3 regions of the Actinomadura sp. NPDC048955 genome follow, and region 2 is predicted to be linked to each of the others. Evidence: riboswitches for the same ligand, from Rfam matches in the RefSeq annotation. Region 2 holds a riboswitch; each other region holds the start of a gene.
The links. A riboswitch is a leader RNA that binds a small molecule or an ion and turns the genes downstream of it on or off. The one in region 2 is predicted to bind thiamine pyrophosphate.

Region 1 (2,257 bases), on a different contig from region 2:
CGCCGTCGGGCAGCTCGCGCGGCTCACCGTTGACGATCACCTTCATGCGCTCACCTTCATGCGCTCACCTCGGGGGAGAAGCGGTCGGGGGCGAACGGCCCGGCGACCTCGGGGACGGGCCCGTCCAGCAGCATCGCGGACAGGATGTCGGCGCTCACGGGCGTGAGCAGGATGCCGTTGCGGAAGTGCCCCGTGCCCACGAGCAGCCCGGGCAGCGCGGTCGGCCCCATCACGGGCGCGTTGTCGGGGGAGCCGGGCCGCAGCCCGGCGGTGACCTCCGCGAACTCCAGCTCGGTGATGCCCGGCAGCAGCTCGCGGGCGTCGCGCAGCAGCTCCCAGAGCCCGCCGGCGGTGACCCGCGTGTCGAAGCCCAGCTCCTCCTGCGTGGCGCCGAGGACGATCTCGCCGTCCGCGCGCGGCACCAGGTAGACCGAGGAGCCCCGGACGAGGCCGCGGGTCGGGCGCCGCAGGAAGGGCGCGCGGGTGCGCAGCCGGATCACCTGGCCCTTGACCGGGCGGACGGGTGGAACGGTCCCGGGAGGCAGGCCGCCGAGGTCGCCCGACCACGGCCCCGCGGCCAGCAGCACCCGGTCCGCGCGGAGCACGGTGCCGTCGTCCAGGCCCACGCCGGCGGCGGCGTCGTTCTCGACGACGACGCGCTCGGCCCGCCGCCGCACGAGCCGGACCCCCAGCCGCTCGCACGCCGCCAGTAGCGCCGGGGCGAGCCTGCGTGGGTCGACCGAGCCGTCCTCGGGGGCGAGCAGACCGCCGCGCACGCCGGGCGCGAGCATCGGCTCCAGCCGCCGGCACTCGCGGCGGGTGAGCGCCTCGACGGGGATGCCCAGGCTCTCCTGGAAGCGGCGCAGGTCGTCCAGGTGCCGCAGGTCGTCGGAGTCGAACGCGACCTCGATGATCCCGTCGGTGCGGTAGCCGGTCTCCAGGCCGGTCAGCTCCTCCAGTTCGGCGACGAACGCGCCGTACCGGTCGCGGGAGGCGAGGCCGAGCCGCAGCAGCGGCTCCTCGCCGTAGGTCAGCTCGCTGACCGGGGTGAGCATGCCCGCCGCCACCGAGGAGGCCCCGGACGCGGGCGCGGGGTCGACGACGGTGACGGCGGCGCCGCCGGCGGCGGCGCGCCAGGCGGTGGCGAGGCCGACCACCCCGGCGCCGATGATGACGATCTGCATGCGCGCTCCCTTCGCCGGCATGATCCGGATCAGGTCGTGGCGGTCGGCGGCCCGTTCAGCCGCCCTCTCAGCCCGGTCGCACCGGACTCCCGCGCTCTGTGCTGTTCTGCTGTGCCGTTCTGCTGGCCCCCACCTTACGACCTCGGGGAACCGGGCAACTGCCTGGACACCTGTCCACTCCCGGATCGCCGCCCGTTAGGGTGACCTCCATGGAGAGGGTCATCGTCGTGGGTGGCGGGCTGGCCGGCGTGCGCGCCGTGGAGGCCCTGCGGAGCAAGGGGTACGAGGGCGCGCTGACCCTCGTGTCGGCGGAGCGGCACCGGCCCTACGACCGGCCGCCGCTGTCGAAGGCCGTCCTCGCGGGCGAGTCCGACGACACGACCGTCGACGCCGACTGGGACGCGCTGCGCTGCGAGCTGCTGCTCGGCGAGCGCGCCACCGGCCTGCGGCTGGACGGGCCCGGACGCGGCGGAACGGTGGCGTCCACGGCGGGCGGGCTGCCCTTCGACGGGCTCGTGATCGCGACCGGCGCCGCCCCGATCACGCTGCCGGGGGAGGGGCGCCAGCATGTGCTGCGCACGATCGACGAGGCGCGCGACCTGCGCGCCCGGCTCACCCCCGGCGCCCGCATCGTGATCGTCGGTGCCGGCTGGATCGGCGCCGAGGTCGCCACGGCCGCGGCCCGCCGGGGCTGCGCGGTCACCGTCGTGGAGGCGGCCGACACCCCGCTGGCGGGCGCACTCGGCCCCGAGGCCGGCGTGCTCACCGCCCCCTGGTACGCCGAGGCGGGCGTCGAGCTGCGGACCGGGGTCAAGGTCGCGGAGGTGCGCGACGGCGGCCTCGCCCTCGCCGGAGGCGGCCGCGTCGAGGCCGACGAGGTGGTCGTCGGCGTCGGGGTCCGTCCCGTCCTGTCGTGGCTGGAGGGCTCCGGGCTGCTGCTGGAGCGCGGCGTCGTCACCGACGGCTCGTTCCGGACCTACATGGGCGAGGAGGACCCCGGCGCGCTGCGCCCGGACGTCGTCGCGGTCGGCGACTGCGCCGCCTGGTGGTCGCACCGCTACGGGCGGCGGCTC
Region 2 (2,257 bases):
CGCGTTCCGCGCCGCGAAAGGCGTCAGGCCCCGGCGGGCGCCGGGGCCTGACACTCGGGTCGGTGGACGGAGCCGGAACGGGGATGGCTCGTCCGGACCGGCGGAAGGGTCAGCGGACCTTCGGGACGTTCCCGAAGACCGGGCCGATCTGGCTCCAGCGGTGCAGCTGGCAGCCGTCGTCGCGGGTGAACGTGGTGTCGATCTGCTTGCCCCGCCAGGTGCCCTTGACCGTGGCGATCTCCGGACCGCCGTAGATCTTGGTGCACATCTGGTCCTTGGGGACGGGTGCGAAGGGTTCCTTCACCTTGGTGAGCGCCGCGCAGGCGCCGGCCGCCTCGGGATGGTCGCCGCCGGGCGGCTCGCAGGTCAGCCGCCAGGTCTTGGCGGGCGCCTCCTTGGAGGCCTTGACCTGCACGGTGAGTGTGTCCGCCGGTGAGCCGGACGGCTGCACGGACGTCGTGCCCGAAGGCCCTCCGGCGGAGTTTCCGTTTGCCTGTTCGTCGCCGCAGGCGGCCGTGGACAGGAGCATGGCCAGCCCGGGCGCTGCGAAAAGGAGCGTCCGATACCGCATGCGTGATTCGACGCAGGGGGGCTTCGCGCGGTTCCATGGGGGGTGTGATGAATTTCGGGGAAGACGTACCGGCCGTTGTCGCCGCGGACGTTCCGCAGGACGGCTACCTGCTGGACGTCCGGGAACAGGACGAGTGGGACGCGGGCCACGCGCCCGCGGCGGTCCACATCCCCATGCGCCAGCTCGGCGACCGCGCCGGGGAGGTCCCGCGCGACCGGGAGGTCTACGTGATCTGCCGGTCCGGGGCGCGGTCCGCGCAGGTCACGTCCGCGCTGAACCAGGCGGGGTGGCTGGCGAGGAACGTCGACGACGGCATGCACGGGTGGGCCGGCGCCGGGCGCCCGATGGAGGGCGCGGGGGACGGCCCGCCCTATGTCGCCTGATCGGGCGGACGCCGAGTGATCTGACCCGGATGCCCTCTTTTGGGGGAGGACGGGCGGTTGTACGATCGGGCCTGACCGATAACCGCGGGAGCTCGGGCCACAGCCGGGCTGAGAGGGCGGCCTCCGAGGCGTCGCCGACCGCATGAACCTGTCCGGGTAATGCCGGCGTAGGGAGTGTGCGTCCCGTGACGTCCGATGTCGAAAAGCGCCCTGAGGGCGAGCGCGCCCGCGACGAGGTCCCGTTCACCCTCGACGAGCCCGCCCCGAAGGTCCTCGGATTCTGGGACCAGAGCGCCTTCTGGGGGAACCTCGGCGTCAGCCTCCTGGCCTTCTCCGGCGCCTACACCGTCCTCGCGCCGGACGCCGACGGCCGACCGACGATCTCGATCATGGCGGGCATCGTCGCGATGGCCGTCGGGACGGCCCTCGGCGGGCTGATGCTCGGCCTCGCCGCCGTGCCCGGGGCGCGCACCGGGCAGCCCGCGATGGTGCTGCTGCGCGGCCTGTTCGGGGCGCGGCTGTCGTACGCGCCGACCGTCCTCAACATCGCCCAGCTGATCGGGTGGGGGACGTTCGAGCTGATCGTCATCGCCGACGCCGCCCGCGAGCTGTGGGACGGCGTCCCGCGCTGGGGCTACGTGGTCGCCGCCGGCGCGATCACGACCGTGCTGACGGTCTGGCCGCTCGGCTCGGTGCGGCTGCTGCGCCGCTACGTGACCGTCGCGGTGGCGATCGCGCTCGTGTACTTCTACGTCCGGCTCGTCCAGGAGCCGCTGCCCGACCTGACGCAGGGCTCGTGGGGCGGGTTCTGGCTCGGCGCCGACGCCGCGCTGGCCGTGTCGATCTCCTGGGTCCCGGTCGCCGCCGACTACACCCGGCACGCGCGCACCGAGCGCGGGGCGTTCGGCGCCGCGGCCGTCGGCTACTCCGTCACGCAGATCGTCGCCTACGTCCTCGGGCTGCTCGCGCTGGCGCTGGTCGCGGGCGATTCGGAAAGGATCTTCGACCCATTCCTCGGCGCCTCGCTGGGCGTGGTGTTCTTCGCGGTGTTCGTGCTGCGGGAGGCCGACCAGTCGTTCGCCGACACCTACTCCACGGCGGTGTCGATCCAGAACCTGTTCCCCCGGGCCGACCGCCGGGTGCTGAGCGTGGCGCTCGGCATCGGCATCACCGTGCTCGCGCTGGTCCTGGACATCGGCGACTACGCGGGCTTCCTGTCGCTGATCGGGTCGGTGTTCGTGCCGATGCTCGGCGTGCTCGCCGCCGACTTCTTCCTTGGCCGCCGCCGGGCGGGCGGATGGGA
Region 3 (2,257 bases), on a different contig from region 2:
CTTCGGGGTGACGTAGCAGAGCATCGCGGTGCCGTGCCAGCCGATCATCGCGGCGCCGATCGCCGAGGTGATGTGGTCGTAGCCGGGCGCGATGTCGGTGGTCAGCGGCCCGAGCGTGTAGAACGGCGCCTCGTCGCACCACTCCTGCTGCAGATCGACGTTCTCCTTGATCTTGTGCATGGGGACGTGTCCGGGCCCCTCGTTCATCACCTGGTTGCCGAACCGCGCGGCGATCCGCGTCAGCTCGCCCTGGGTGCGCAGCTCGGCGAACTGGGCCTCGTCGTTGGCGTCCGCGATGGAGCCGGGACGCAGCCCGTCCCCGAGCGACCAGGTCACGTCGTAGGCGGCGAAGATCTCGCACAGCTCCTCGAAACGGGTGTAGAGGAAGTTCTCCTCGTGGTGCGCCAGGCACCACGCCGCCATGATCGATCCGCCCCGCGACACGATCCCGGTCTTGCGCCGCGCCGTCAGCGGCACGTAGGACAGCAGCACTCCGGCGTGGACGGTCATGTAGTCCACGCCCTGCTCCGCCTGCTCGATCACGGTGTCGCGGAAGACCTCGTAGGTGAGCTCCGCCGGGTCGCCGCCGACCTTCTCGACCGCCTGGTACAGCGGGACGGTCCCGACCGGCACGGGCGAGTTACGCAGGATCCACTCGCGCGTGGTGTGGATGTCGCGGCCCGTCGACAGGTCCATGATCGTGTCGGCGCCCCAGCGGGTCGCCCACGTCATCTTCTCGACCTCGTCCTCGATCGAGGACGCGACGGCCGAGTTGCCGATGTTGGCGTTGACCTTCACCAGGAAGTTGCGCCCGATCACCATCGGCTCGATCTCGGGATGGTTGACGTTGGCGGGCAGCACCGCGCGCCCGGCGGCCAGCTCGTCCCGGACGAACTCCGGGGACACGCCCTCGCGCAGCGCGGCGAACTCCATCTCCGGCGTGATCTCCCCGCGCCGCGCGTAGGCGCGCTGCGTGACCGCGCCGCCGGTGGCGCGCCGCGGCCGCCTCGGCAGGGCGTCCTCGCCGTCGGCCAGGGGGAGGCCGCCTGCGCCCGCGGGGGAGGCGGGGGGCGACGAGCGGCGCCCGTCGTCCTCGGGGCGCGCCGCCCGCCCCTCGTAGGGGGCGGTGTCGCCGCGCTCGGCGATCCAGGACTCCCGCAGCGGCGGCAGGCCCCTGCGTACGTCGGTCTCCTTCCCAGGATCGGTGTACGGCCCGGACGTGTCGTACAGGACGACGACGTCGCCGCTGGTCAGCGGCACCTCCCGCATCGGGACCCGGACATCCGGGCGCGAGCCCTGCAGGTAGGTCTTGCGGGCAGCTGGAACCACAGGTTCGGTCATGACGACTCGATCTCTCCCTACGCCGGCATTACCCGGTCAGGTTCATGCGGTCAGCGGCCGTCCCAGCCGCTATCTCAGCCCGGTTCGCCGGGCCCCCGCGATCTGTCGCCACGACGTTAACCCGGGCCGCCCCGGTTGCCGCAACCGCCGGCCATGGGCTAGAACGCGCCCGCGCGGAGCGCGGCGGGCAGGGCCAGGACCAGGGTGCGCAGGGGGTCCGGGGCGGACGGCGATCGCTCCAGCTCAACCCGGGCCTCGGCGTCGTCGCCGCCGATCCGCAGCGTGGCCGAGCGGCGGCCGTCGATGCCGGTGACGACGTGGCCGTCGCCGGTCGCGCGGGTGCTGCCGAGGAGCATCCCGCCGGCGGTGTGGAAGGACGGCTCGCGCGGGCCGCGCACGAACCCGAGGGGGCGGCCGGCCGCGTCGAGGACGCGCACGCGGTCGCGGCCCGGCAGCCGGGACGGGCCGCGGACCACCAGCAGCGCGGTGGCGTGGGGGTCGCGCAGCACGGTGGTCCGGCTGCCGCGCCGGCGGCAGGCCACCGCGAGGACCGTGCCGCCGCGCCGGTCGCGGTACCGGCCCCTGCCGTCCACGACGAGGTGGCGGGCCCGGGCCAGGACGCCCTCGGCGGGCGGCGGCACCTCCTCGCCCTCCTCGTCGACGACGCGCCAGGCCGCGCCGAGGGCGTCCGCGGCCGCGCTCCGGGCGGCCGGAAGCCACCCGGACGGGAGCGACCCGCTGTTCAGCAGGGTCACCGCCCTTCCGTCGACCTCGGCGACGGTCTCGACGCCCGGCGCCTGCTCCGGGTCGAGCCAGAGCGTCCAGACGGGGTCGCCGACGGGCCACCTGATCCCCATCGCTTCCACGGCCGCGGCCGGGACGGCCGCCCTTCGCCTGCCGCGGCGCAGGGCCACCC

Region 1: linked by a shared signal. The riboswitch ahead of thiO (glycine oxidase ThiO) and the one ahead of AB0C84_RS38270 (cytosine permease) in region 2 are both predicted to bind thiamine pyrophosphate.
Region 3: linked by a shared signal. The riboswitch ahead of thiC (phosphomethylpyrimidine synthase ThiC) and the one ahead of AB0C84_RS38270 (cytosine permease) in region 2 are both predicted to bind thiamine pyrophosphate.

The regions. Positions count from the first base shown of each region.
Region 1 covers NZ_JBEZJI010000001.1:68,580-70,836, forward strand. The annotation lists gene thiS (sulfur carrier protein ThiS) at 1-46, opposite strand, end outside; gene thiO (glycine oxidase ThiO) at 57-1,184, opposite strand; TPP riboswitch at 1,174-1,287, opposite strand; gene AB0C84_RS00345 (FAD-dependent oxidoreductase) at 1,394-2,257, shown strand, end outside.
Region 2 covers NZ_JBEZJI010000065.1:27,405-29,661, reverse strand. The annotation lists gene AB0C84_RS38280 (subtilase-type protease inhibitor) at 110-415, opposite strand; gene AB0C84_RS38275 (rhodanese-like domain-containing protein) at 619-954, shown strand; TPP riboswitch at 1,029-1,146, shown strand; gene AB0C84_RS38270 (cytosine permease) at 1,140-2,257, shown strand, end outside.
Region 3 covers NZ_JBEZJI010000062.1:40,504-42,760, reverse strand. The annotation lists gene thiC (phosphomethylpyrimidine synthase ThiC) at 1-1,341, opposite strand, end outside; TPP riboswitch at 1,337-1,450, opposite strand; gene AB0C84_RS37650 (hypothetical protein) at 1,500-2,257, opposite strand, start outside.